DNA from 4 places in the Hydrogenophaga sp. LT287 genome. Region 1 is predicted to be linked to each of the others. Evidence: predicted binding sites of a transcription regulator. Region 1 holds the regulator's gene; each other region holds the start of a gene.
What was found. Region 1 encodes FNR, which switches genes on or off when oxygen is low (the NO sensors DNR and NnrR bind a similar motif). Its sites were predicted from a motif close to TTGATNNNNATCAA; they were not measured.

Region 1 (7,117 bases):
ACTACGTGGTGCAGCGCACCTGCCACACCAAGCTGTTCCTGAACAAGTTGGCCTGGTTGACGTTCTGGGGCTGGAACCTGGTCATCGTCTCGGCCGTTGTCACCTTGCCCATGGGTTTGACCCAGAGCAAGGAATACGCTGAACTCATCTGGCCGATCGATCTGTTGATCGCCGTGGTCTGGGTCTCTTACGCGGTGGTGTTCTTTGGCACCGTGGGCATCCGCAAGGTTCGCCACATCTATGTGGCCAACTGGTTCTTTGGTGCCTACATCATTGCCGTGGCGTTGTTGCACATCTTCAACAACATCCAGATCCCCACCAGCGCGACGCACTCCTACTCGGTCTACGCCGGTGTTCAGGACGCCATGATGCAGTGGTGGTACGGCCACAACGCCGTGGGCTTCTTCCTCACCGCTGCTTTCCTGGGCATGATGTACTACTTCATCCCCAAGCAGGCCGAGCGTCCGGTCTACTCCTACCGCCTCTCCATCGTCCACTTCTGGGCGCTGATCTTCACCTACATGTGGGCCGGCCCACACCACCTGCACTACACCGCGCTGCCAGACTGGACGCAATCGGTGGGCATGGTCTTCTCCCTCATCTTGTTGGCCCCCAGCTGGGGCGGCATGATCAACGGCATCATGACCCTGTCGGGTGCCTGGCACAAGCTGCGTGACGACCCCATCCTGCGGTTCCTGATCGTGTCCCTGTCGTTCTACGGCATGTCCACTTTCGAAGGCCCGATGATGTCGATCAAGACCGTCAACGCGCTGAGCCACTACACCGACTGGACCGTGGGCCACGTGCATTCCGGCGCCTTGGGTTGGGTGGGTCTGGTGTCCATGGGTTCGCTCTACTACCTGATTCCTCGCCTCTACGGTCAGAAGAAGATGTATTCGGTACCCGCCATTGAGCTGCACTTCTGGGTGGCCACCATCGGTATCGTGCTGTACATCGCCGCCATGTGGATCGCTGGTGTGATGCAGGGTCTGATGTGGCGCTCGGTCAACCCCGACGGTAGCCTGACCTACACCTTCGTCGAGTCGGTGAAAGCCACCTTCCCGTTCTATGTGATCCGTCTGGTGGGCGGTCTGCTGTACCTCGGCGGCATGATCGTCATGCTCTGGAACGTCATCATGACGGTGCGTCAGGGTCGCGTTGTGCCGGTCCCCGTGATGGCAGTCAACCCCGCACACGCCTGAGGAGAAGAAAAATGGCCAATAACGAAAAACTCACGGGTCACGCCCGGATCGAGACCAACAACTTCCTCATGATCGTGTTGATCACGCTCGTGGTGGCGGTGGGTGGTCTGGTGGAAATTGTTCCTCTGTTCTTCCAGAAGTCCACCACCCAGCCGATTGAGGGCCTCAAGCCCTACAGCGCGCTGCAGTTGGCTGGTCGGGACGTGTATGTCAGCGAGGGTTGCTACAACTGCCACTCGCAGATGATTCGCCCCTTCCAGGCTGAAACCCTGCGCTATGGTCCTTATTCGGTGGCGGGCGAGTTCGTTTACGACCGCCCATTCCAGTGGGGTTCCAAGCGTACCGGCCCTGACCTGCACCGTGTGGGCGGCCGCTACAGCGACGAATGGCACCGCATTCACCTGACCAACCCGCGCGATCTGGTGCCCGAGTCCAACATGCCCGCCTACCCTTGGCTGGCTGAAAAAATGGTCAACGAGACCCAGCTGCCCAAGCGCATGGAAGTGCTGCGCACCCTGGGCGCGCCTTACACCGACGAAGAGATCGCTGCCTCGGCGGAAGAGGTCAAGGGCAAGACAGAAATGGAAGCCGTCATCGCCTACCTGCAGGTGCTGGGCACCGCTCGCAAATAAACACGGAGCTTCGTCATGGACATCAACGACCTGCGCAGCATCGTCACAGTGGTCAGCCTGCTGACCTTTGTTGGCATCGTGGTCTGGGCCTGGTCCAAACGCAACAAGGCCAACTTTGATGAGGCAGCTCGGCTGCCCTTCAACGAAGACTAAACCGCGGCACCAACAAGAGAAACATCATGAGCGACTTTACAAGTGAATTCTGGCACTACTACGTGGCCGGGCTGACGCTGGTCAGCATCATCGCCTGTCTGATCCTGCTGTGGATCAGCGGCACGACCAAAGCGGCGACACTTGCCGACAACACCACCGGTCACGTGTGGGACGGTGACCTGGCCGAGATGAACAACCCCTTGCCACGCTGGTGGGTGTACCTTTTCATCATCACCGTGGTGTTCGCGTTGGCTTACGGCGTGCTTTACCCCACGTTTGGCAAATACCAGGGCGTGCTGGGCTGGTCGTCACAGGGGCAACACACCGCTGAGGTGAACAAGGTTCAGGAAGCCATCGCACCCATCTACGCCAAGTTCAATGAGATGAAGCCCGAGCAGCTGGCTGGCGACACCCAGGCAATGGCTGTGGGTGAGCGCTTGTTCATGAACTACTGTGCCCAGTGCCACGGTTCAGATGCCCGTGGCGCCAAGAGCTTCCCCAACCTCACCGACGGCGACTGGCTGTATGGTGGCGATCCAGAAGCCATTAAAACCACGATCGCTCAGGGCCGCAACGGCGTGATGCCGCCCATGGGCGCCGCAGTGGGTGGTCCGGAAGAGGTCCGTAACCTGGCTCACTATGTGCTCAGCTTGTCGGGCAGCCCGCACGACAGCGTGCGTGCCACGCAGGGTAAGAACAGCTTTGGCTCCTGCGCAGCCTGCCACGGTATGGACGCCAAGGGCAACATCGCCATGGGTGCACCCAACCTGACCGACGGTGTGTGGCTGCACGGCTGGGGCGAAGAGGCCATCATCCGCGCCGTCAACAACGGCATCAACAACCAAATGCCCGGCCAGTCGGCGTTGCTCAATGAGGCGCAGATTCACGTCCTCAGCGGCTACGTCTGGGGCATGTCCAACAAGCCGGCCAATTAAGCACTCTGTGCCCCTGAGACCGCGGCGGTTGTGATGACCGCCGCCCTTACTTTTTTGCCTTCCTTTCCGGGTTCCTCGTGAGTTCCGACACACCAGACAGCAACGCCAGCAAGCCCATCATTCCCATCGTTGCTGTGTCCCCTCGGGGCGCCAAAGACGACGATGAAGAGATGGTTTCTTTGTATGCCGCGAGGCAAAAGATCTACCCGCGCTCTGTATCGGGGATGTTCTCAAACTGGCGCTGGATCACGGTCTGGATCACACAAATTGTGTTTTACGGCTTGCCCTGGCTGGAGTGGAACGCTCGTCAAGCGGTTCTTTTTGACCTGGAAGCCCGTCGCTTCTACATCTTCAGCTTGGTGCTGTACCCGCAGGACTTCATTTACCTGACCGGGCTGTTGGTCATTTCTGCACTGGCCCTGTTCTTGTTCACGGCCGTGGCGGGTCGCCTCTGGTGTGGTTATGCGTGTCCACAAACGGTCTACACCGAAATTTTTCTCTGGATCGAAAAAAAGGTCGAGGGCGATCGCTCGGCCCGTATGCGCTTGGATCAGGCTGATTTTTCCGCGCAAAAGCTGGGCAAAAAGTGGCTTAAGCACGCCTTGTGGATTGCTTTTGCGCTCTGGACAGGCTTCACCTTCGTAGGCTATTTCACGCCCATCCGCGATCTGGCTGCCTTGTCGCTGGCCGCGTCTTTGGGCCCTTGGCAAACCTTCTGGGTATTTTTCTACGGCTTTGCCACCTACGGCAACGCAGGGTTCATGCGCGAGCAGGTCTGCAAGTACATGTGCCCCTACGCGCGTTTCCAGAGCGCGATGTTTGACAAAGACACCATGATCGTCACCTACGACGAAAAGCGTGGTGAGCCCCGCGGTCCGCGATCGAAAAAGGCCGATCCCTTGGCGCTGGGGTTGGGTTCTTGCGTTGACTGCACGCTCTGCGTCCAGGTCTGCCCCACCGGTATCGACATTCGCAAGGGTCTGCAATACGAATGCATCGGCTGCGGTGCCTGTATTGACGTGTGTGACGAGGTCATGGACAAGGTGGGTTATCCGCGCGGCTTGATCAAGTACTCCACCGAGAATGGGGTTGCTCAGGGCTGGACCACGGCTCAAATGATCAAGCGAGCGTTCAGACCCAGGGTGCTGGTGTACACCGGTATCCTGCTGGCCATCACCCTGGCTGTGATGGTCAGCTTGTTCATGCGCAAGCCGCTCAAGGTGGACGTGATCCGCGACCGGGGCGCATTGGCCCGCATGGTGGAGCAAGGACGCATTGAAAACGTCTTCCGGCTGCAAATCATGAACGCCACCGAATCCACACAGCGCTACGTCATCACGGTGTCCGGCCTGTCGGGTGTCACCATTGCTTCGGAAAACAAAGTCGAGGTGTTGCCCACTGAGGTCCGCTCGGCCGTGATTCGGGTTCAGATACCGCCGGATGCTGCAAACCCGGGCTCGCACCCCATCCAGTTCAGCATCCGCTCGGTTGGTGACGAGCCAGTCGAGGTTTCCGAGAAAGCTGCCTTCCTGGTCCCGCGCTGACGACATTCAGCGCCATTTGACATTCCCATTTCGGAGCTACAACATGAGCAACGCGCCCTTGACCCAGCCCCCAAGCCATGAAAATACCCCCTGGTGGAGAATTCCACATGTGGTGTTCGTGCCGGCTCTTCTGTTGTGTGGGGTGATAGCGACCAGCACCATGGTGGTCATTTCGTCGATGGACCAGGATCCGGTGCTTGACAAGGAGGTCTACGAGCGAGAGCGCAGGGCGGCACTGGCACTGGAGGGGCAAGCAAGGATCGATGCGCTGATGGCTGTGCAGCCAGCCAATCAGGGTCGAAACCATGCGGCTTCACCTTTGGTGCCCTCTGAAAAATAATGGCCAGCCTGGCTACCGGTGCAGCTGTACCCGGGTGCTTGTCGCTTTAACAAAACCAGATATGGAAGAGGAGCCGCACCGATGTGGACACAGCGTTTGATGTGGATAGCATGGCCTGCTTTTTTGGTGGCCGCGGTGCTGGAAATGGTGGTGTTTGCTTTTGTCGATCCCAGCGATCTGCATTGGTTTGGCTCTCCTCTGGCCCTGTCGCGGGAAGCGGTTTACACCCTCGCGTTCTTTGTGTTCTGGGGTGCAACCATGGTTTCCAGCGCCTTGACAACTTTGCTCGCCATGTCGCCATTTGAGGTGAACCGTTGCCCGATACCCGCAGACGAGCGACCAACCGACTGCGCCAAGAACGGTCGCTGCGGCTGAAACGGCTAGCGCCTTCAGCGCCAACAAAAACCCCGGAGAGGCGTATGCGCCTGTCCGGGGTTTTTTTGTTGGGCATTCGCCCAGGTTTTCGTTGTGTGTCGCGGTGGATTCAGCGGCAAGTTTGCGGATTCACGATCTGCTTGAGCCCTTCGGTGCTCTTGATGTGAACATAGCGCTGTTTCACTTCGATAATGCCGTCGTCAACGAACTTGGAGAAAGTGCGGCTCACCGTTTCGAGCTTCATACCCAGGTAGCTGCCGATCTCTTCGCGGGTCATGCGCAAAATCAGCTCGGACTGTGAGAACCCGCGGGCATGAAGCCGCTGGACCAGATTGAGCAAGAAAGCCGCCAGCCGTTCTTCGGCGCGCATGCTGCCCAGCAGCAGCATCACCGAGTGGTCGCGCACGATCTCGCGGCTCATGATCTTGTGGACGTGGTGTTGCAGGGTGGTGAATTCGCGTGAGAGCTCTTCCACCTGGTCAAAAGGCATCACGCACACCTCGGCGTCCTCCAGTGCAATCGCGTCGCACGAGTGGTGGTCGCTGACGATGCCGTCCAGGCCAATGATTTCTCCCGTCATCTGAAAGCCGGTCACCTGGTCACGGCCGTCTGCGGTAGTAACGCAGGTTTTAAAAAAACCAGAACGAACGGCAAATAGCGACGTGAACTTGTCGCCCGTGTTGAAGAGCGCGGAGCCGCGCTTGATGCGGCGGCGTGTGGAAATCACCGCGTCGAGCTTGTCTATCTCTTCGCTGTTCAGACCCATGGGCAGGCACAACTCCCGCAGGTTGCAGCTTGAGCAGGCGACTTTGATGCTTTGAATGTCCATAATTTTTCCAGGATTGCGGGGTTAGCTTAACGCATCGGCCCGAGCACTGTCGAGAAAAGGCCGGTCTGGAGTCTGGGGGCAATCCTGGGGACAACCCCCGGTCCGACCGAGGCCTTGATCAAGATCAAAGGCGCTGGCGCGCTCATGCGGCACATTCAGCCCTCAGAACTGGAGAACTGTTTGTGAGTCATGCTATTTCCAACGAGTTGCTCAAGCGATTCGACATTCCTGGGCCTCGTTACACCTCGTACCCGACGGCAGACCGATTCGTCGAAGCTTTCGCGGAGCAAGACTATATACAAGCGCTGGAGCAGCGCCGAGTGGGTTCCATGGCGCTGCCGCTGTCGCTGTATGTGCACATTCCGTTTTGTGAGTCGGTCTGCTACTACTGCGCCTGCAACAAGGTGATCACGAAGCACCACGAACGTGCAGCCGAATACCTGCGCTATCTGTCTCGTGAGGTGGAGCTGCAGGTGCAGCACTTCGGGCAAGGTCACAGCGTGTCGCAGCTGCACCTGGGCGGCGGTACCCCCACTTTTCTGTCCGATGCCGAGCTGGAAGACCTGATGTCGATGATCCGGCGCAATTTCACGCTGGTGCCGGGTGGTGAGTATTCGATTGAAGTGGACCCTCGCACGGTGACCGACCAGCGGTTGCAGACGTTGGCCAGACTGGGCTTCAACCGCTTGAGCTTTGGTGTGCAGGATTTCGATCCGGCGGTGCAAAAAGCGGTGCACCGGGTGCAACCCGCTGAACAGGTTTTTGCCCTGGTGGAAACCGCCCGCAAGATCGGGTTTGAGTCGGTCAATGTGGACCTCATCTACGGTTTGCCCCTGCAAACCCCGGAATCTTTTGCGCGCACCTTGGCCCAGGTCAACGAGTTGCGTCCGGACCGCATTGCGCTGTATGCCTACGCCCATCTGCCTTCGCGGTTCAAGCCACAGCGCCGCATCATCTCTGCCGAACTGCCCAGCGGCGGCGACAAGCTGGCCATGCTGTCGGCCTCGCTGGACGCGTTCATGGACGCGGGGTATGTGTATGTGGGCATGGACCACTTTGCTTTGCCCACCGATGCACTGGCCGTGGCCAAGCGCCAAGGTCGTCTGC
Region 2 (7,117 bases), on a different contig from region 1:
GCGTGGACTTGCCGGAACCGCTCACGCCCGAAATGACGTTGAACTGGCCGCGCGGAATGTCCACGCTCAGGTTTCTGAGGTTGTGCTCTTTGGCGTTGACGATGCGAATGGCGTTGCTGTGGCCCGCCTGGCGCTCCGCCGCCGCGTGCTGGCGCTGGGGCTGCTGCAGGTAATCGGTCAACCGACCTTCGTGCACCGCATGCACCTCGCCCATGGATGCCGCGTAGTCGCGCAGCGCCTTGGCCGTGTGGCTGGTGGGGTGCAGCCGCACTTCTTCCGGTGTGCCTTCGGTCACGATCAGGCCACCCGCCACGCCGCCTTCGGGGCCCAGGTCAACCAGCCAGTCGGCGGCGCGGATCACGTCCAGGTTGTGCTCGATCACGATCAGCGAATGCCCAGCGTCCAGCAGCTTGCGCAGGCTGCGCATGAGCTTGGCGATGTCGTCAAAGTGCAAGCCCGTGGTGGGTTCGTCAAACAGAAACAGCGTGCCCTTGCGCGACAACGGCTGGCGGCTGGCGCTGGCCGTTTTGGCGGCTTCGGCCAGAAAGCCCGCAAGCTTCAGGCGCTGGGCTTCACCGCCCGAGAGCGTGGGCACCGGCTGGCCGAGCTTCACGTATTCCAGGCCCACGTCCACGATGGGCTGCAGCGCACGAATGACTTCGCGGTCGCCCGCAAACAGCGCCGCCGCTTCGCTCACGGTGAGGTTCAGCACGTCGGCCACGTTGAAGCTGCGCGTGCCACGCTCAATCTTGACTTCCAGCACCTCGGGCCGGTAGCGCTTGCCGTCGCAGTCCGGGCAGCGCAAATACACGTCGCTCAGGAACTGCATTTCCACGTGCTCAAAGCCCGAGCCGCCGCAGGTGGGGCAGCGCCCGTCGCCGCTGTTGAAGCTGAACTTGCTGGCGGTGTAGCTGCGCTGGCGCGACAGCGGGGCGTCGGCAAACAGCGCGCGGATGGCGTCCCAGGCGCCCACATAGCTCACCGGGTTGGAGCGTGCGGTCTTGCCAATGGGCGACTGGTCCACAAACACCACCTCACTCAGGTGGTCGGCGCCCAGCAGGCGGTCGTGTGCGCCGGGCGCGTCGGTGGACTTGCCGAAGTGGCGCAGCAGCGCGGGGGCCAGCACGTCCTGAATGAGGCTGGACTTGCCCGAGCCCGACACACCGGTGACCACGACCAGGCGCTGCAGCGGGAATTCAACCGACACGTTTTGCAGGTTGTGCTCGCGCGCGCCTTCCAAAATGAGCCGGTGCGTGCTGTCGGTCACCATGCGCTTGAAGCCCATGCCCACCGTTTTGCGTGCGCCCAGGTAGGCGCCGGTCAGCGTGTCGGCGCTGCGAATGGCTTCGGGCGTGCCGTCAAACACAATTTGCCCGCCGCGCTCGCCCGGGCCAGGGCCCATGTCGATCAGGCGGTCAGCGGCCAGCATCACGGCCGGGTCGTGCTCCACCACCACCAGCGTGTTGCCCGCGTCGCGCAAGCGCAGCATGGCCTCGTTGATGCGCGCCATGTCGCGCGGGTGCAGGCCAATGCTCGGCTCGTCCAGCACAAACAGCGTGTTCACCAGCGAGGTGCCGAGCGCGGTGGTGAGGTTGATGCGCTGCACCTCGCCACCGCTCAAAGTGCGGCTCTGGCGGTCCAGCGTGAGGTAGCCAATACCGACCTCGCACAGGTAGCGGATGCGGGTGTTGATTTCTTCAAACAGCAGGCGCACCGCCTGCGCCTGGCCGGCACCGGCCAGGTCCGAGCCCGCCGGGACCAGCGTCTTGTCTAGTGCGGCAAAAAACACGCGCAGCTTGTCCAGCGGCAGCAGCATCAGGTCGTGCAGGCACAGGCCGGGCAAGGTTTCGAGCTGCGCGCGCGACCATTTCACGCCCTTGGGCAAATAGCGTTTTTCGGGCGGCAGCACCGCGTCGGCCTGGGCTTTGGTGCCGATGCGCCACAACAGGCTGTCCGTCTTCAAGCGTGCGCCGCCGCAGCTGGGGCATTCGGTGTAGCTGCGGTACTTGGACAAGAGCACGCGGATGTGCATCTTGTAGGCCTTGCTTTCCAGGTATTCAAAGAAGCGGTCCACACCAAACCAGTGCTGGTTCCACTTGCCGTTCCAGTTGGGCGAGCCCGTTTTCACCCAATGCTGCTGCTCGGGCGTGAGCTTGTTCCAGGGCGTGTCGCGTGGAATGCCCGCCGCTTCGGCGTGCCGCATCAGGTCGTCTTGCGCCTCTTTCCAGGCCGGCGTTTGAAACACCTTGATGGCGCCGCCACGCAGCGTGAGTTTGTCGTTGGGAATCACCAGGCCGTAGTCCACCCCGATGACGCGGCCAAAGCCCCGACAGGCCTCACAGGCGCCCACGGCCGAGTTGAACGAAAACATCGACGGCGCGGGGTCGGTGTAGCGGATGTCGCTTTCGGGGCAATGCAGGCCGGTTGAAAACTTCCAAATGTGTTCAGCGCCCTCTTCCGGCAACACATAGACCATCAGCTTGCCGCTGCCCCGCTTGAGTCCTGCTTCGATGGCTTCCATCACGCGCGCGGGCTCGGCTGTGCCGATGCGGAAGCGGTCGGCCACCACGTCGAGCACCTTCACCATTTCGCTGGCGGCGGCGCCCTTGGCCGCTTTGGACTTGGTGGTTTTGGCGGTCTTCGCATCGGGTGCGGGTGCCGCACGCTGCACGGTGCGCTCGGCCTGCACGCGGGTGTAGCCGCTGGCGGAAAGCCATTGTTCGATTTCTTCGGGCGTGGTGCTGGCAGGCAATTCGACTGGAAACGTGACCACCAACCTTGGATCGGAACCATTTGCCCCCACGCTCCCCGCTGCGCGTGGTTCGCTGCCCCCCGAGAGGGCTGATTCACCTTGGGGCGGCCCGGCGGTGAATCCCACACAGCGCTTCTGCAGCTCGGCATAGATCGACTCCGGCGAATCGTGCCGCACTGGCAACGCGGTGTCGCGGTCAAAAAGATCGGCGCCGCGCGCGAACAAGAGCTTCAGGTGGTCGTTCAGCTCGGTCATCGTGCCAACAGTGGAACGCGAGCTGCGCACCGGGTTGGTCTGGTCGATGGCGATCGCGGGCGGCACGCCGTCCACCCGGTCCACGGCCGGCTTGTCCATGCGGTCGAGAAACTGGCGCGCGTAGGCGCTGAAGGTTTCCACGTAGCGGCGCTGGCCTTCGGCAAACAGCGTGTCAAACACCAGACTGGACTTGCCCGAGCCGCTGGGCCCGGTGACCACCGTGAGCTCGCCGGTGCGGATGTCGAGGTCGATGTTCTTCAGGTTGTGCTGGCGGGCGCCGCGGATGCGGATCAGCCCGGTGCCGCCTTCGGCAGAGCGGTTGCCATCGGCGTCGCCAGGCGCAACGGATGAAGACGGGGTGGCAGCGACTGAGGGATCGGCGGGCGGGAAAGCGTCGGACATGCAGAGGCTCCAGTGGGGGAGCCAAACATTCTACGGAGCCGCAGCCAACCCAGCGGCCCTGTACGTCATATCCACAATTTCACGACAAGGAGTCCTTCCTAAACTGGTTCTATCGTTGGAGACGTAAACATGACAAGAACAAACCCCTCGGGGGTCGCATCGCTGGCCGCGGGCCTGGCCCTTTGCCTCACCCTGAGCACCCCCGCATGGGCCCAGCTGCGCATTGGCCAGCCTTCGGGCTTTACCGGCTCGGTGGCTGCGGGCGTGAAAGAAAACACCGACGGCGCCAAGCTCTACCTGGATGCGGTGAATGCGCGGGGCGGCATCAACGGCCAACAGGTGGAGCTGATTTCGGTGGATGACAAGTTCGACCCGAAGGTGACGGTCGAGGTGGCCCGCGAGCTGGTCACCCAGCGCGGCGTGCTGGCGCTGTTTCTGAACCGGGGCACACCCCACTCGCAAGCGCTGCTGCCCCTGCTGGCCGAGCTCAAGGTGCCGCTGGTGGGCCCCAGCACCGGCGCCATGGTGTTGCACGAGCCGGTCAACCCCTGGGTGTTCAACGTGCGCGCCACCTACCAGCGCGAAGCGGCCAAGGCCATCGAGCACCTGGCCAGCATCGGCATCACCCGCATCGCCTTGCTGGAAACCGACGACTCCTTTGGTGCCGACTCGGCTGCGGGTGCCCTCAAGGGGTTTGACAAGGCAGGCTTGAAACCAGTGCTGCAAGCGAAGTTTCCTCGCGACAAGCCCGACTTTTCTGCGCTGGCCCCTCGGGTCCACCAAAGCAACGCGCAGGCGGTGATGGTGATCGGCTCTGCTGGCAACACCGCCAACGCGGTGAAAGCGGTGCGCGCTGCAGGCTCACGGGCGCAGGTGGTCACGTTGTCCAACAACGCGTCCGATGGCTTCATCAAGCTGCTGGGCGAACACGCTCGCGGCGTGATCGTGACCCAGGTGTTCCCCAACGAACGTTCGGTGGCTTTTCCGCTGATCAAGGAAGCGATGGACCTGGCCAAAGCCAAGGGGCTGGACGGCGTGTCGCCCGCCATGATGGAAGGCTACGCCGCAGCCAAGGTGCTGGTGGAAGGCCTGCGCCGTGCCGGCCCCAACCCAACACCAACCGCGCTGCGCGACGCGCTGGAGTCCATTCGCAATTTCAACATGGGCGGACTGTCGATCAGCTACAGCGCCAGCAACCACACCGGTCTGGATTTCGCTGATCTGTCCATCGTGGACGCCTCTGGGCGGTTTCGGCGCTGAAGAAAAGGGCCCACGCTCCACAGGTGCGAGGACCCCTTGCGGGCTCCGGCGCCTCGCCACTGTGCCGCGCGCGGGCTCTACCGCTCAGGACTTGACGATCAGCACCGGCACTTTGGCGTGTGTGAGCACTTTTTGCGCCACGCTGCCCAGGATGAGCGCCTTGATGCCCTGGCGGCCGTGGGAACCCATGACGACCAGGTCACAGCCTTCGGCTGCTGCGGTTTCCAGAATACCTTCGTACACCACGTTGCGCTCAATGGTGTCGCCGGCAAAGGCCACGCCTTCGGCGGCACACACCTTGCCCACCGCGTCCAGCGCCTGGCCTGCAGCGGCCTTGGCTTCGGTCAGGTAGGCCTGCAGACCCACGGCCGACGCATCGCCAATGCCGATGTAGGGAAACGGGTCGATCACGTACACGCCAATCACCTGGGCGCCCTGGCTTTTGGCCAGTTGTGCAGCGGTGCTGGCCGCGAGGGCCGCTTGCGAGGAGCCGTCGGTGGGCACGAGAATTTTTTTGAACATGGCGGATCTCCGGATGGGTGAAGGCATGACCGGTGACCGAGCGGGGTTGAACGCCCGGCCACCACGAAGAAACATCTTACCGGTCCAGGGACGCGGGGGGCTTGAGACGTATCAAGAGACGGCCCGCCAGCTGACTCAGACGGTGGCCGCACACACCTTGACCGCGCAGTATTTCAGCTCTGCGATCTTGCCCACCGGGTCGAGCGCGGGGTTGGTCAGCAGGTTGGCGGCGGCCTCGGCGTAGGCAAACGGGATGAACGCGGTGTCGGGTGGCATGCCCTGGTCCAGCCGCACCGCCAGCACCACGCTGCCACGGCGCGATTGCACCCGGGCGTTGTCGCCTGCGGCCAGGCCGCTGCGGGCGGCTGTGTCGGGGTGCAGGCTGACCACGGGGCCGGGCTCCACCGCGTCCAGCACCTGGCTGCGCCGCGTCATGCTGCCGGTGTGCCAGTGTTCCAGCTGGCGCCCGGTGATGAGGACCATCGGGTAGTCGGCATCGGGCGTTTCGGCCGGCGCCGTGAGCGCGGCGGGCACCAGCCGGGCCTTGCCGGTGGGCGTGGGGAACTGGTCGGTGAACACCACCGCGTGGCCGGGATCGTTTTCGTGGGCCACCGGGTAGGTGACGGCGCCCTCGCGCTGCAGCCTCGCCCACGACAGGCCAGCGATGCTGGGCATGAGCGCGCGCATTTCTTCAAACACGGCGCCAACGCCTTCGCTGGCTTGCGCGCTGGCCGTGCCGTCGGGCGCCACGGCGTAGGCCCAGCCCAGGCCAAGGCGCTGCGCCAGTTGTTCGGTGATCCAGGCGTCGGCCCGCGCCTCACCGGGCGCCGGCACAGCCTTGCGGCCGAGCTGCACGCAGCGGTCGGTGTTGGTCACGCTGCCGGTTTTCTCAGGCCAGGCGGTGGCGGGCAGCACCACGTCGGCCAGGCTGGCGGTCTCGGTCAAAAAGATGTCCTGCACCACCAGATGCTGCAGCCGGGCCAGGGCCTCGCGGGCATGGGTCGCGTCGGGGTCGCTCATGGCGGGGTTTTCGCCCTGGACCAGCATGGCGCGGATCTGCCCGTCAAAAGCCGCGTTGACGATTTCCACCACGGTCAGGCCGGGCTCGCTGCCCAGCGTGCCGGGCGGCACACCCCAGAGCTGTTCGGCTTGGGCGCGCACGGTGGGCTCGCTCACGCGCTGGTAGTCGGGCAACACCATGGGAATCAGGCCCGCGTCGCTCGCGCCCTGCACGTTGTTTTGCCCGCGCAGCGGGTGCAAGCCGGTGCCGGGGCGCCCAATCTGGCCGGTGATGAGCGACAGGGCGATGAGGCAGCGCGCGTTGTCGGTGCCGTGGGTGTGCTGGCTCACGCCCATGCCCCACAGAATCATGCTGTTGCCTGCGGTGGCGTAGGCGCGGGCCACCTCGCGCAAGGTGGCGCCGTCGATGCCGCACACCGGTGCCATGGCTTCGGGCGAAAAGTCGGCCACATGGGCCTTGAGCTGGGCAAAGTCCAGCGTGTGCTGCTCGATGTAAGCGGTGTTCGCCAGGCCTTCAAAAACGATGGTGTGCAGCATCGCATTGAGCAAGGCCACGTCGGTGCCCGGCTGAAAGCCGAGGTGCTTCCACGCGATGCGGGCCAGCTCGGTTCGGCGCGGGTCGGCCAGCACCAGCCGCGTGCCTTTTTTCACTGCGTTCTTGATCCAGGTGGCACCCACCGGGTGGTTTTGCGCCGGGTTGGCGCCGATGATGAGCACGAAGTCGGCGTGCTGCACATCGCGCAGCGGGTTGGTGACCACGGCCGACCCCAGGCCTTCCATCAGCGCGGCCACGCTGGAGGCATGGCACAGCCGGGTGCAGTGGTCCACGTTGTGCGTGCCAAACGCGGTGCGGATGAGTTTCTGGAACAGGTAGGCCTCTTCGTTGGTGCCCTTGGCCGAACCGAA
Region 3 (7,117 bases), on a different contig from region 1:
AGTAGGCTGAAGACGCGCCCATGCGCGCGCGTGCCCGCTCCAGTTCGTGGCGCGCCACGCTGCGCAGGTGGACTTCGTCGGGCCCGTCGAGCAGGTGCAGGGCGCGGCCCCAGGTCCAGAACTGCGCCAGCGGCGTGTCGGGCGAGAGGCCCATGGCACCGAAGATCTGCATCGCGCGGTCCACCACGCGGGTCTGCAGGCCCGCGGCCACCACCTTGATCGCGGCCACCTGCGCGCGCAAGGCCGCGGGCTCGGTGCGCTCCGGGTGGTCGAGCAGCCAGGCGCAGCGCAGCACCAGCAGGCGCGCCTGGTCGATCTCGATGCGCGACCGTGCGATCCACTCCTGGACGTTGGCGTAGTCCGCCAGGTATTTGCCGAAGGTCTGGCGCTCCAGCGCGCGTTCGGTGGCGAGTGCCAGCACCAGCTCGCACTGGCCGATGGTGCGCATGCAGTGGTGCACGCGGCCCGGCCCCAGCCGAGCCTGCGCCATCGCAAAGCCTTCGCCCCAGCCGCCGAGCAGGTGGTCGGCCGGCACGCGCACTTGGCGGAACACGATCTCGCCATGCCCCTCGGGCGCGTGGTGGTGCACCACGCTGATGTTGCGCACCACGTCCACGCCCGGCGTGTCCAGCGGCACCAGCACCATGCTGTGCTAGTGGTGCCGGGTCTCGGCCGCGGCGCTGTGATCGGGCGCGTTGCGCGCCATCACGATCAACAGCCTGCAATGCGGGTGCGCCACGCCGGTGATGAACCACTTGCGGCCGTTGAGCACGAGGTCGTCGCCCTCGCGCCGCACCGTGGTCTGCAGGTTGGTCGGGTCCGACGAGGCCACGTCGGGTTCGGACATGGCGAAGGCGGATCGGACCGTTCCATGGAGCAGCGGCGTGAGCCACTGCGTGCGCTGCGCGGATGTGGCGAAGCGGTGCAGCAGCTCCATGTTGCCGGTGTCGGGCGCGCTGCAGTTGAACACCTCGGCCGCCCAGTGCAGTTGGCCCATGGCCTCGGCCAGCGGCGCGTAGTCGAGGTTGCCCAGCCGGGTGCCGGGCTCGTCTTCGCGCAGCCCGGGCAGGAACAGGTTCCACAGCCCTTCCTCGCGCGCCAGGGTCTTCAGGTCTTCGAGGAAGGGTGGCGGGTAGTCCCCCTGCTGCACCGCCTGGTGCCAGGCCGCGTTGTGCGGCAGCAGGTAGGTGTGCATGAAGGTCTCCAGCTGCTGCTGGAGCGCCTGCGCCCGGGGGCTGTGATCGAAGTCCATGCCGGGATTCTTCAGGCTCAGCGCGGTCCTGTCAGAACGCGCGTGACAGCCGCACCCGGTTGACGCAGATCAAGCCGGTGAAAGGCCTGAAACGGCGTTGGAAGCTGCGTCGACCTTGCGTCAAATCAAACTACCTATGGTGTCTGGCGGGTATCTTGAACACCATAGGTAGTGTTTTTGATCCAGGAGGCGAGAGCTATGAAAGATGCGATGGTGGTCAGTCTTCCAAGGGAGGTGATCAAGCGTTCGGGCCTGCGCGAGGCCTTCGATGCCGACAAGATCCGGTCCGCGCTGGCGCGGGCCGGCCAGGCCAGCGGCGAGTTCGACGGCGCCGAAGCCGCGCTGTTGTGTGCCCAGGTGGTCAAGGTGCTGATCCACCGCTTCAAGGGTGCGCCGCCCGGCATCGAGCCGATCCAGGACGTGGTCGAACAGACGCTGATCGCGGCCAACCACCTCCAGACCGCGCGCGCCTACATCGTCTACCGCGAGCAGCACGCCACGCTGCGCGCCGACCAGCAGACGCTGGTGGATGTGGAATCGTCGATCAACGAGTACCTCACGCGCGCCGACTGGCGCGTGAACGCCAACGCCAACCAGGGTTATTCGCTGGGCGGGCTGATCCTGAACGTGGCCGGCAAGGTCACGGCCAACTACTGGCTTTCGCACGTCTACACGCCCGAGATCGGGCAGGCGCACCGCGAGGGCGACCTCCACATCCACGACCTCGACATGCTCAGCGGCTACTGCGCGGGCTGGTCGTTGCGCACCCTGCTCAACGAAGGCCTCAACGGCGTGCCGGGCAAGGTGGAGTCGGGGCCGCCGAAACACATGTCCTCGGCCGTGGGGCAGATCGTGAACTTCCTGGGCACGCTGCAGAACGAGTGGGCCGGCGCGCAGGCCTTCTCGTCGTTCGACACCTACATGGCGCCCTATGTGCGCCAGGACGGCATGGATTACGCGGCCGTGCGCCAGTGCATCCAGGAGCTGATCTACAACCTCAACGTGCCCTCGCGCTGGGGCACGCAGACGCCCTTCACCAACCTCACCTTCGACTGGGTCTGCCCCGACGACCTGCGCGAGCAGGTGCCGGTGATCGCCGGGCAGGAAATGCCGTTCTGCTACGGCGATCTGCAGGCCGAGATGGACCTGATCAACCGCGCCTACATCGAGGTGATGACCGAGGGCGACGCCAAGGGGCGGGTCTTCACCTTCCCCATCCCCACCTACAACATCACGCCCGATTTCCCCTGGGAGAGCGAGAACGCGCGGCGCCTGTTCGACATGACGGCCAAGTACGGCCTGCCGTACTTCCAGAACTTCATCAACTCCGAGCTGCAGCCGAACATGGTGCGCTCCATGTGCTGTCGCCTGCAGCTTGATCTGCGCGAGCTGCTCAAGCGCGGCAACGGCCTGTTCGGCAGCGCCGAGCAGACCGGCAGCCTGGGCGTGGTCACGGTGAACTGCGCGCGCCTGGGGCATGTGCACGCGGGCGACGAGGCCGGCCTGCTGGCCGCGCTCGACCGCCTGCTGGCGTTGGGCCAACAGAGCCTGGAGACCAAGCGCAAGCTGATCCAGCGCCTGATGGACCAGGGCCTGTTCCCGTACACCAAACGCTACCTGGGCACGCTGCGCAACCACTTCAGCACCCTGGGCGTGAACGGCATCAACGAGATGGTGCGCAACTTCACCGGCGACGCGCACGACATCACCACCGACGACGGCCACGCCTTCGCGCTGCGCTTCCTCGACCACGTGCGCGAACGCATCGTGGCCTTCCAGGAGGAGACCGGCCACCTGTACAACCTGGAGGCCACGCCCGCGGAGGGCACCACCTACCGCTTCGCCCGCGAAGACCGCAAGCGCTGGCCCGCGATCCTGCAGGCCGGCACGCCCGAGCAGCCCTACTACACCAACTCTTCGCAGCTGCCCGTGGGCTTCACCGACGACCCGTTCGAGGCGCTGGAGCGCCAGGCCCCGCTGCAGCGCAAGTACACCGGCGGCACCGTGCTGCACCTGTACATGGGTGAACGCCTGACCAGCGGCGAGGCCTGCCGCGCGCTGGTGCAGCGCGCGCTGACGAACTTCCGCCTGCCCTACATCACCGTCACCCCCACCTTCTCCATCTGCCCCACCCACGGCTACCTCGCGGGCGAGCACCCGTTCTGTCCGGTCTGCGACGCTGAGAAGCTGGCCGCCAAACGCCAGCTGCAGGCCGCTTGATGCCCCGTCTTTCAACCACCCCAAAAGGAAACACCCATGAACACATCCACCCCATCGGCCGTCAGGTCAACGGCCGCTGACATGTCCCTGCGCGACGACGAACGCCAGCCCTGCGAGGTCTGGACCCGCGTCATGGGCTACCACCGGCCGGTCAGCAGCTTCAACCGGGGCAAACAGGGCGAACATGCCGAACGCCGATTCTTTGCCGAGCCGGCCGACCGCGCCTGAGGTCGCGGGCACCGCCGCACCACCACCCGCGACCCGTGGTGCGCAGGCGCTGCGCATCGGCGGACTCACGCGGCTGACCGGGGTTGATTTCCCGGGCCGGCTGGCGGCGGTGGTGTTCCTGCAGGGCTGTCCGTGGCGCTGCGTGTACTGCCACAACCCGGGGCTGCTCGACGCCGCGGTTCCGGGGGCCCTGTCGTGGCAGGCGGTGCACGGCTTCCTGCGGCAGCGCCGCGGGCTGCTCGACGGCGTGGTGTTCTCGGGCGGCGAGCCCACGCTGCAGGCGGCGCTGGGCCCGGCCCTGGCCGAGGTGCGCGCGCTCGGTTTTGCCACCGGCCTGCACACCGGCGGCATGTACCCCGAGCGACTGCAGCGGGTGTTGCCGCAGCTGGACTGGGTCGGGCTGGACATCAAGGCGCCGCAACACCGCCACGACCAGGTCACCGGCACACGCGGCGGCGGCGCGCGCGCGGCACGCAGCCTGCGCCTGCTGCAGCACAGCGGGGTGGCGCTGGAGTGCCGCACCACCTGGCACGCCGGCCTGTTCGGGCGGGATGACCTGTTCCGCCTGGCCGACGCGTTGGCCGCGCAGGCGGTGTCGCACTGGGTGCTGCAGACCTGCCGCAGCCCGGGCCTGGCTGCCCCGGTGCTCGACGCGGAGGACCTGGCCGCCCTGGCCGCGCGGTTTGCCCGGTTCGAATGCCGCTGAAGCGCCGCCCTGGCGGGTGGCTCAGCCCAGCACGACCCAGTGGTTGTCGGGCGTCATGGCGCCGGGCCAGGCCAGCATGGCCGGTGGCAGGGCCGGGTGCCAGAAGCCGACCCCGCGGCTCGCGCCCATCAGCACCCCGCCGCTTCCCGGCCAGGGCGCCAGCGCGCAGGGTTCGGTGAGCCGTGCGATGGTGGTCCAGCGGTCCGGTGCGTCGGGGTGCCAGAGCAGGCCTTCGTGGCTGCGCTGGCCGCTCACGATGAAGCCACCACCGGGACCGGGCGCGATGTCGCCCGCGTAGCCATTCCCGGCGATGCCGCGGCTGGCCAGCCGCAGGTCCTGCCCGTCCCAGAGCGCCAGCACGGGCGCGTCGCGGCGCTGGGCGGCCTCGTCGTGTTCGGCCTGCAGCGCGATGCCCAGCAGCGGCGCGCGCGCCGGTGTGCCGTCGCCGGGGCCCACCGGCAGGCCCCAGGCCACATGGCGCAGGCTCAGGCGCGGGTCGCCCAGCCGCCACTGACCCAGCAGCGCGCCGCTCCGCGGCTCCAGCCGCACCAGCGACGGGTCCATGGCCTCCAGCCGGGTTTTCTGGCCGCTGGCGGTGCGCGGAATGCCCCCGTTGACGACCAGCAGCGCCCCGCCAGCGTCCAGTGCCATGTGGTGCGGGTCCAGGCCGTGGCTGGGCCATTGCGCGACCCGTTGCAGCGTGCGGTGGTCGCGCACACCGATCCAGCCACGGCCGTCGCGGGTGTCGGTTTCGGTGGTGTAGAGCCACTGCCCGTCGGCGCTCGCCAGCACGTGGCCACCCAGGGTGCGGTGCGGGGTTTCGGCGTCGATCAGGTGCCGGGTCTGCAGCTCACCCAGTGGGTCGCAGCGCAGCAGCCAGCGGCCGGGCCGGGTGGCGACGGCGAGGAAACCGCCGCCGGGCTCGGGCAGCAGACCGTGGGCACGCCCCTGCACCGGCAGGTGGGCGGCCACGCGCACCTCGCGCGCAGCCCAGTCGAGTTCAAGCACACCCACCTGGTCGCAGTCGCGGCCGCAGTCGGGGGTGTTGCCGTGGCTGCGCCAGGCGGCGGCCAGGCGCACCCGGGATGGCAGGGGTGGGGCCCCGATGATGTCGGAAGGGGCGGTGTCGCTTTGCGCCAGGGTCGGGGCGCTGACGGCGCCCGAGGCCAGCAGCCAGGCGGTGTGGCGCAGCAGGGTGCGGCGGTGCAGGTCGGTGCTCATGGAGGCAGGCAGAAGTGAGGGGAGGGGCCGGACAACAGCGTCCGTGAGCATCTTGGTCATGGGCTCCGGCCGGAACCTTGATGTGGGTCAATTGAATGATATTGATTCTTGTTTAGCATCGCCCTGCATTCAGCCATCGGGCTGTCTCACCACCTTAAGGATCACCACATGAACCACCCGTTGCTCGCGATCGCCCTGGCGGGCGCTGTCCTGTTCTCCCTGCCGTCCCATGCCAAGGAATTCCCGATCGGCACGCCGCACAAGGTGGCCGGCATGGAGATCGCCGCGGTCTACCTGGCACCGGTCAAGATGGAGCCCGAGGGCATGATGCGCAAGGCCGAGGCCTCGGACATCCACCTGGAAGCCGACATCCACGCGCTCAAGGACCACCCGAACGGCTTCGAGGAAGGGGCCTGGATGCCCCACCTCAGCATTCATTTCGAGCTGGTCAAGCTGGGCACGACCGAGAAGGTCAGCGGCCACTTCATGCCCATGGTGGCCTCCGACGGCCCGCACTACGGCGACAACGTCAAGCTGATGGGTCCCGGCAAATACAAGCTGACCCTGCGCATCAGCCCGCCCGGCGGCCACGCGGCGCATTTTGGCCGCCACACCGACAAGGAAACCGGCGTCGGCCCGTGGTTCAAGCCCTTCGACGTGAGCTACGAGTTCACTTTTGCGGGCACGGGCAAGAAAGGCGGGTACTGATGCACCCCCCGCGCCGCTTCGCGTCACCCCCCTCAAGGGGGGCGATGCCAGTGGCCCGGCGAAGCCGGTTCCACGGCATCCTGGGGGGAGGCACGCGCTCCGGGAATGTTGCGAACGCCAGGAACACCGGGAATGGCCGTGGTGCCTCGCTGCTGGCGGCGTTGCTGATGGGGTCGGCCCTGGGTCTGGCGCAGGCGGGCGACATGCCGACCTACCGGCTCACGGCGCGGGAGGGGCGGTTCGAGCCGGCGGAGCTGGCGGTGCCGCAGGGGGCGAAGTTCCGGCTGGAGATCACGAATGCCGGGCGCGATCCGGTGGAGTTCGAGAGCCTGGAGCTGCGCAAGGAAAAGGTGCTGGCGCCGGGCGTGACCTCGTCGCTGGTGTTCCGTCCGCTGGACGCGGGCCGCTACCGCTTCTTCGACGACTTTCACCAGACCACGGGGCAGGGCGCCATCGTGGCGCGCTGACACCCACAGGAGCACGCCATGGGCGAGGTCATCTTCATCACCTGGCGCGAAAGCGTGGAAGCGCTGCTGGTGGTCGGCATCCTGCACGCCTGGCTCAGCGAGCGCCCCGACCGGGCCTGGGGCCTGCGCTGGCTCTGGGCGGGCGTGGCGCTGGGCCTGGCCGCCGCGCTCGGGCTGGCGCTGCTCATGCTGGGTGCGGCCAGCGTGCTGGACGGCGAGTCCGGTGAATGGTTCCAGGCCGCGATGGTGCTGAGCGCGGCGGCGCTGATCCTGCAGATGGTGTGGTGGATGCGCCGCCATGGGCGCGCCCTGCGC
Region 4 (7,117 bases), on a different contig from region 1:
CAGCCCGGTACCGGATGCCGATCTCCATGGGGTCGGTGGCGATCAGAATGCGTCGTCGGAACAGGGGCATGCGGACTTTCTAGGGTTTCTACCGAGCAGGAAATCCACGGTGTTCACGTCTTCCCGGCTGACACGAGTTGTCTTAAAGTGTACGATAAATAAGATTGTGTTCAATATATATCTGGAGACTCGATGGATCTGCTGAAAGACAAAGTGGCCTTGATCACAGGGGCCGGGGGCGGCATCGGTCGGGGCGTTGCTCGATGCTGCGCACGAGAAGGTGCGGCGGTGCTGATTGCCGAGCTTGACCCGGTGACGGGGGCTGAAGCCGAACTCGAGCTCAAGCAGATGGGTGCCCGCGCCCTGTTCGTTCCGACCGACGTGTTGCGCAAGGAAAGTGTGGAGGCTTCGGTCCAGGCTGCGGTGGACCATTTCGGGGGGCTCGACATCCTGGTCAACAACGCCTTTGTGCCTTCGGAGAACGTGTTGCTGGAGGACAAGACGGACGCGATGCTGGAGCGCACCCTGACCTCGACCGTCTGGGCCAGCTGGTGGGCGATGCGTGCGGCCATGCCGCACATGCGCCAGCGCGGTGGTGGGCGCATCATCAACTTCACCTCGATTGATGTGGACATTGGCGCCTGGCAACACGCGGACTACAACACGGGCAAATCGGGTGTGGTCGGGTTGACCCGCAGCGCAGCCGCCGAGTGGGGGCGCTTCAACATCACCTGCAACGCCATCGCGCCGACCGCCATGGGCGCCACCTTCCACAAGCTGGCCGCTGAAATCCCCGGTTTTGCCGAACGCTCAGCCGCCGCTCGGCCGCTGGGTCGGTCCGGTGACCCGGAACTGGACATCGGGCCTGTGGTCGTTTTTCTGGGCTCGGAAATGGCGCGGTTCGTGACCGGGATCACCATGCATGTGGACGGTGGCCTGCACCTGCCCGGCTACAACTCACGCCCGGCCCATGTGCCGGTGCGTGAATACTGATGGACCATGAAGCGCTGGGTTTAGCGCTTCTTGACCTGGATGCTGCTGGTCTCCTGATCCCAGGTGGTCGGCGTACAGCCCTGGTCACGCAGTTCGTACTTGAGAACCCGCCCCTGTGGATTCTTCGGGAGGCTGTCGCGAAATTCGATGTAGCGCGGCAACGCGTAATAAGGCACCGCGTCAATGGCCCACCGGAACAGGTCCTCGGGACTCAGCGTCATGTCGGGGCGCAGCATGGCCGTCACCTTGACGTCGTCCTCTCCCTTGTCAGACGGCACGGCGTGCACAGCGACTTCAGCGAGGGCCGGATGACGCGCAAACGCCGCCTCCATCTCGAAGCTGGAAATGTTCTCGCCGCGCCGGCGCAAGTAGTCCTTCTTGCGGTCCACGAAGTAAAAAAAACCTTGCTCGTCGAACTTGCCAATGTCCCCGGTGTGCAACCAGAGATTGCGCATGATCTTCAGCGTGTCTTCTGGCCGGCGCCAGTAGCCCATGAACATGATGTCCGGGCGCAGCGGTCGCACCACGATCTCGCCGGAAGTCCCGGCCGGTACCTCGCGGTCGAGGTCGTCCACGATGCGCACGTCGAAGTCGGGAATGCGGGTGCCGGACGAGCCGGGCGCTGCGTATTCGCCACCGGCGAGCGAGGTGATCACCGCCGCCTCCGTGAGCCCGTAGCCGTTGCCGCCCACCTGCTTGGCGCCAAAGCGCTCGCGCCAGATGGCTTTGACTTCTTCGGTGAACGGATTGCCGCGCACCGTGTGGATCTGCCCCTTGCAGCGCTGTCCCGCGTCGGTGTCGGGCGCGTTGGCCAGCATGGCGCCCATGCTGCCCAAGATGGAGGCAATGGTCGCCCCGCTGCGTTCCACCTCGGGCCAGAAATTCGACACCGAAAAGCGCGGCACAAAGGCGACACGGGCACCGACCAAAATCGACGCCAGCACACCTACACACATGGCGTTCATGTGGAACAGCGGCAGCGGCGTGATCGTGACGTCGTGTTCGTTGGCCGGACCGGCACGCAGTTGCAGGCGCGCCAGGTTGCACATGTAGTTGTAGCTGATCATGCAGCCCTTGGATGGCCCGGTGGTGCCCGAGGTGTAGATGAGGCAAGCGAGTTCCCAGGGGTTGGGTTTGCGCTCGATCGCGCTGTCGTCATGACCCTGGTGCTCGCTGAAAGGTGCCAGTGGCAGGGTGCCACACTGTCCGTTGCCGGGCTCACCCCGGGTCAGCACCTGCTTCACGTCCGGCAGCCCATCCGAGACCGCCGCGATGCGTTCGACGTAGTTCGCTTCGCAGACCACCAATGCTGCTCCTGCATCGGCGATCTGGTGGCGCAGAAATTCGCCCTTGAGGGCCGTGTTGATGGGGACGCTGACAGCGCAAAGCTTGTTGATGGCGAACCAGCAGAGCACCGCGTCGACGTTGTTGTCGAGCATCGTCACCACGGTTTGCCCAGCTTGCACACCGAGTGCTGCAAACGAATGGGCCAAGCGGGTCGATTGGCGATCCACCTCACCGTAAGTATGAAATTCACCCGAAAAGTCGAGCAGAACCCGGTCAGGGTGTTTCGCTACCGCGCGTTCAAGCGCTGCAATGACCGTATCCTGTTGACCGAGAGACCATGTGTCTGGGTTGCCAATGCCTGCCATGTGAAAAGCTCCAAACCGTGACGAAAGCCACAGATTATTCTGTATATAGACAAGAATTCTAAATGCAGATTTCACAACGGATGTGCTGGTAAACCCTTGACTTTGCCCCGTTGCAGCAACTTCACCGACCTTCAGAAAGTATGGAAATGAGTCTCAAGAGTGCGAAGAAACAAACCTCAGTCGCTCTGGCTTTGGACGTAGAAGCCGAACCTGACGCCCAACCCGAGGGCAAGCCCCGTCCCAGAGTGGCGAAAAAAGTCGTTGCTGCATCGGTGGCAAAAAAGCCCTTGGCCGCTGTCGCGGTGCCAGAAAAAAAGCCGGCGACCGTGGTGCCGGAAGGTGTCCGGCGCGTGCGCAGCAATCGGCGATCCGAGCAGACCATTGCGAACATCCTGGCGGCCACCGAAAACATCGTGTTGGAATCCGGCGCGGAGCGCATTTCTATTTTGGATGTCTGCCGGGCGGCTGATGTTTCTCGGGGAACGTTCTACCGCTACTTTGCGTCGCAAGATGAGCTGCTGGATGCTTTCTCACGACACAAACGGGAACGGTTTCATGTGGCACTGGCCGAAGCCGTCGAGGCCTACGAAGACCCCGACGAACGCTTTGCAGCACTGGTTCGCTATCTGGATCACTACCTGGAGCACGGCCGGGCGCGCCGGCTGCTCGTTGTGGCGCCCGAGTACGCCCTGGGGTTTTTTCGGCGCATCTTCCACGATTCTGTCGTCAGATTCCAGGATGTGTTGGCCGTGGTGTTTGACGCTTGGGAAGCACGTCTTGGCGTCAAGCTCGACCGGGAGCTCGTGTGTGAAATGTTGATACGCTACGTGCTCAGCGAGCAACTGGTCCCGGGAGACACGGATCGAAAGACGGTGCCCCGGCGCATCGGACGGATGGTGGAGTCCTTGACGATGGGCGCTTCCCCGCGAGCCCGGCGCTGAACCGAACGGCATCCACCTTGCGTGGCCCTCACTCCGGTGAGGGATCTGACGTGTCCTGCCTCAAAGCGGTCGCAATGCGTGCGAACAACTGCTTGACCGGCACCTCGGACGGCTGGGTACGCAGCGGGTCCTCATGGGCCGTGAAAGCCTGGTAGACCGTTGACCATTCGGCGCTGGAGAGATGGCGACGGGCTGCCGGGAAAATCACGGACTCTTCAAGAGACATGTGTTCCCAGATGGCGCCACTGAGGCGCTGAACCGCTGCGCTGATGGCTGCCTGGGCGTCTGGCTGTCCGCGCTCCTGCCGGGACAGGGCGTCGGACAAGCTGTCAACCAACGCGTTTTCCAGGGTGTGCTGTCGCTCCAGTTCGTCCAGCACGGCGTTGTGCTCGTCCGTGTGTTGCCGGAGCAAACGAAAAATGAATGTCTCTTCCTTGGGGTGGTGCAATTTCGCCGGACACTGGCGGAGGTAGTCGACCATCAGGTGCATCAACCCCAGATCGGGCGCCTTGCCGTTGATGCGCCCGGCTTGGTCCAGTTGCTGAAGTCCACTCAGTACCGCAGCGATGGAGCGATGTTCTCCCAGCACGATGGCGAGTGCACGGTTGGCGTCGGCCTCATCGTCATTCGACTCTATGCTGGCCACATGCACCGGCAGGTCGGCGATCTGCAGCAGGCGGTGGGTCACACTGCCGTGCAGCCAACCCCGCAAACCCGGCAAACGGCCGTGCGAACTGACGAAAAGAAGGTCGCAGGCATGCCGGTGTGCTGCGTCAAGAATGGCCTGGGCCGGGTGGTCGCTGACGCTGGCGTCTGTCGAGCACACCACGCCACCGATTCTGGCCGCGTTGCTCGCTTTGAGCAGCACCGCATGCCGGGGCATATCGCTCTCGTCGCTGAATGCCTGCCGGTCGAGGGAAAACAGCATGGCACCTTCGCCGGTGGCGGTCAGGTCGGGTGCGGCGTAAAAAAAGGTGATTCGAGCTCCCAGGACGCGCGCGAATTCAACCGAACGGTTCACGGTGGTCACCCCGAGTGGGGTGTCGTCCAAGGCAACCAGCAGGTGTTTGTACATAAAAAATCTCCATGCAAGACAGTGTGCAGAGTACCTGCATCGGGTCAGATCGTGATCTCAGTGTTTTCGATAACTTGAACAGAATCGCATTTTCTGATTAATATCGCATTGATGCAGCGCAAATCCATGTCGAATGTCTGGCATGTACCGCGACTGCTTCGGTGACACACGAAACGACATCCGCGTCTGCCCCTTTGGCTACGCCTGAACCTGAAAGAACCACCATGCTGATCGATCTCCACGCCCACGCACCGCTACCCGGTTACTACAACCAGCACCCGTTCTGGGGGCCGTTCTTCGAAAGGCATCCGGACGGCGATGTCAAACTTCGCGTCGGCCACTGGGTGCTGCGCCTCGGCTCGCCCGAGCGCAAGGCGGCTGTGCGCGCCGGCAATGGTCCGAGCGTCGAGGAATACATGGCGCGTTGGGCTGATCCGAAAAACCGCCTGAACGGCATGGACGCCGCGGGCCAGAACGCGCAAGTGCTGTCGGTCCCTTCGCACTGCTACATGTACTGGGCCGACCCCGAGTTCTCGGTCCGTTTTGCCACCAAAGTCAATGACATCCTGGCCGACTACTGCTCGGCAGCGCCAGACCGCCTGATGTTCTGGGCCCATGCGCCGCTGAATGCACCGCACGATGCGGCGAAGGAAATTCGCCGTGCCTGCACCGAGCTGGGTGCCAAAGGCCTGGTGGCTGGTGGCGCGAACTTCGGCGGTCTGGAAGCCGATTCGCCGCAACTCGATGTGGTCTGGAAAACGATGTGCGACCTGGATCTGCCGATCTTCATTCACGGCTACAACCAGTCGGTTACCTGGGGCATGCAGGCCGACCACGACAAGTACGAGACCACGGCCATCGTGGGGATGAACTACGACGAAACGCGTTTCTTCTGGTACCTGATCAACGGTGGCGTGCTGGATCGCTTCCCCGATCTGAAGGTCTACATCACGCACGGTGGCGGATACATCCCCTACCAGCTCGGTCGTCTGGCCCAGACCAACCGCAATCTGGATGTGAAATTCAACAAGAAGCCCGTCGAGGAATACCTGAAGAACTTCTGGTTTGACGTGGAGCTGCACGAAGTGCCGATGCGCCAGGCCCTGGTCGACATCATCGGCGCCGACCGCGTGCTGTATGGCAGCAACTTTGGTGGCAGTGACGCCGTTCGCCACGACCTGACCGATGGCCTTCGTCTGTCGGATGACGACCTGCAGAAAATCCGCTGGAAAAACGCGTGTGAACTGCTGCATCTCGATCCGGCCAAGCTGGGCAAACCTGCCACCAAAGTCGTCGCATGAAACTCGCACGCTGCTCCGATGGCGGCGCACCGTTCTGGGCGCTGGTGGATACCGAACGAGGGGAGCTTCGCCCGATCGAGGGCGGCGTGCCCGATTGGGGGCCGGCGGTCACGCGTGGTGAGGGGGTGTCCGCGCTGCGGTTCACCGGGGCGGTGCTGCTCATGGGTTCGGTGAGACTTCTGCCCCCGATCGAAAAGACCAACCGGGTGGTGGTGGCGGGCGCCAACTACGCCAAGCACCTCGCGGCGGACTTCGGCATCAAAAGCCACAGCCAGCCCATCGCCTTCCTAAAGGCCTACGGCGCAATCATCGGTGCCAACGACGCGCTGCGTTATCCCCCCTTGACCCAGGAGCTGGACCACGAAGTGGAGCTGGTGGTGGTGATCGGTGATGTGGTCAATCGCCAGGACCCGATCGCCAGTGTGTTGGGGTATACCGTGGGCAACGACGTGAGTTCGCGTGATCTGCAGCGCAGTGGCCCGCCCGGTGTGGGGATGGACCTGTTTGCAGCCAAAAGCGGCGACCAGACCACGGGACTCGGACCCTGGATCGTGACCCGCGATGAATTTCCCTCTGCAGGCAAGTTGTCGCTCCGTCTTTTGCTGCGCGTGAATGGCGAGCTTCGGCAGGACGGCGACACCGCCGAGATGACCTGGGATGTGGCGGAGCTGGTGAAGTTTGTGGACGAACGTTCGAGCTTCGAAAGCGGCGATGTCATGTTCACCGGTTCGCCCGCCGGCACGGCGCAGGGTTCCGGCAAGTTTCTCCAGGTGGGTGACGTGGTCGAGGCCGAAATTCCGGGCATTGGTGTCCTGCGCAACACCGTCACGGCGAAGCAATAAACATTCAGAAAGACAGCAAATGAGCATCACGCAAAACAAAGTGGTCGTCGTCGGTGGCGGCCTCATGGGCACTGGCATCGCACACGCCTTCGCCAGTTCGGGGTTCACCACCGTGCTGGTGGACAGCAACGAGGCCGCGGCCGCCAAGGCGCTCGCCGCCGTCGCCAAGATCCTGGACGACGGCGTTCGCCTCGGCAAACTCGATGCTGCGGTGGCCGAGGCCGCCAAGGCGCGTCTCACCACGCAAGGTGATCTGGCCACGGCATCCGCAGGGGCGGCGTTGCTGGTCGAGACCGTGACCGAAAACATCGTG

Region 2: a site for FNR is predicted at 5,293-5,306, ahead of AC0GNR_RS09335 (universal stress protein). Genes of this name have one in related genera too.
Region 3: a site for FNR is predicted at 1,312-1,325, ahead of AC0GNR_RS07860 (ribonucleoside triphosphate reductase). Genes of this name have one in related genera too.
Region 4: a site for FNR is predicted at 4,770-4,783, ahead of AC0GNR_RS13160 (universal stress protein). Genes of this name have one in related genera too.

The regions. Positions count from the first base shown of each region.
Region 1 covers NZ_JBVPZC010000018.1:49,398-56,514, forward strand. The annotation lists gene ccoN (cytochrome-c oxidase, cbb3-type subunit I) at 1-1,202, shown strand, start outside; gene ccoO (cytochrome-c oxidase, cbb3-type subunit II) at 1,214-1,834, shown strand; gene AC0GNR_RS13585 (cbb3-type cytochrome oxidase subunit 3) at 1,850-1,987, shown strand; gene ccoP (cytochrome-c oxidase, cbb3-type subunit III) at 2,014-2,922, shown strand; gene ccoG (cytochrome c oxidase accessory protein CcoG) at 3,093-4,466, shown strand; gene AC0GNR_RS13600 (hypothetical protein) at 4,510-4,806, shown strand; gene AC0GNR_RS13605 (hypothetical protein) at 4,888-5,181, shown strand; gene fnr (fumarate/nitrate reduction transcriptional regulator Fnr) at 5,291-6,010, opposite strand; gene hemN (oxygen-independent coproporphyrinogen III oxidase) at 6,193-7,117, shown strand, end outside.
Region 2 covers NZ_JBVPZC010000009.1:52,179-59,295, reverse strand. The annotation lists gene AC0GNR_RS09345 (excinuclease ABC subunit UvrA) at 1-3,409, opposite strand, end outside; gene AC0GNR_RS09340 (ABC transporter substrate-binding protein) at 3,539-4,669, shown strand; gene AC0GNR_RS09335 (universal stress protein) at 4,754-5,191, opposite strand; gene fdhF (formate dehydrogenase subunit alpha) at 5,327-7,117, opposite strand, start outside.
Region 3 covers NZ_JBVPZC010000007.1:32,194-39,310, reverse strand. The annotation lists partial or broken gene AC0GNR_RS07865 (acyl-CoA dehydrogenase family protein) at 1-1,252, opposite strand, end outside; gene AC0GNR_RS07860 (ribonucleoside triphosphate reductase) at 1,451-3,472, shown strand; gene nrdD (anaerobic ribonucleoside-triphosphate reductase) at 3,509-3,700, shown strand; gene AC0GNR_RS07850 (anaerobic ribonucleoside-triphosphate reductase activating protein) at 3,657-4,406, shown strand; gene AC0GNR_RS07845 (DUF1513 domain-containing protein) at 4,428-5,627, opposite strand; gene AC0GNR_RS07840 (iron transporter) at 5,796-6,335, shown strand; gene AC0GNR_RS07835 (cupredoxin domain-containing protein) at 6,485-6,802, shown strand; gene AC0GNR_RS07830 (FTR1 family iron permease) at 6,821-7,117, shown strand, end outside.
Region 4 covers NZ_JBVPZC010000017.1:27,987-35,103, reverse strand. The annotation lists gene AC0GNR_RS13180 (DUF2889 domain-containing protein) at 1-70, opposite strand, end outside; gene AC0GNR_RS13175 (SDR family NAD(P)-dependent oxidoreductase) at 193-993, shown strand; gene AC0GNR_RS13170 (ATP-dependent acyl-CoA ligase) at 1,014-2,645, opposite strand; gene AC0GNR_RS13165 (TetR/AcrR family transcriptional regulator) at 2,792-3,586, shown strand; gene AC0GNR_RS13160 (universal stress protein) at 3,615-4,661, opposite strand; gene AC0GNR_RS13155 (amidohydrolase family protein) at 4,886-5,962, shown strand; gene AC0GNR_RS13150 (fumarylacetoacetate hydrolase family protein) at 5,959-6,804, shown strand; gene AC0GNR_RS13145 (3-hydroxyacyl-CoA dehydrogenase) at 6,824-7,117, shown strand, end outside.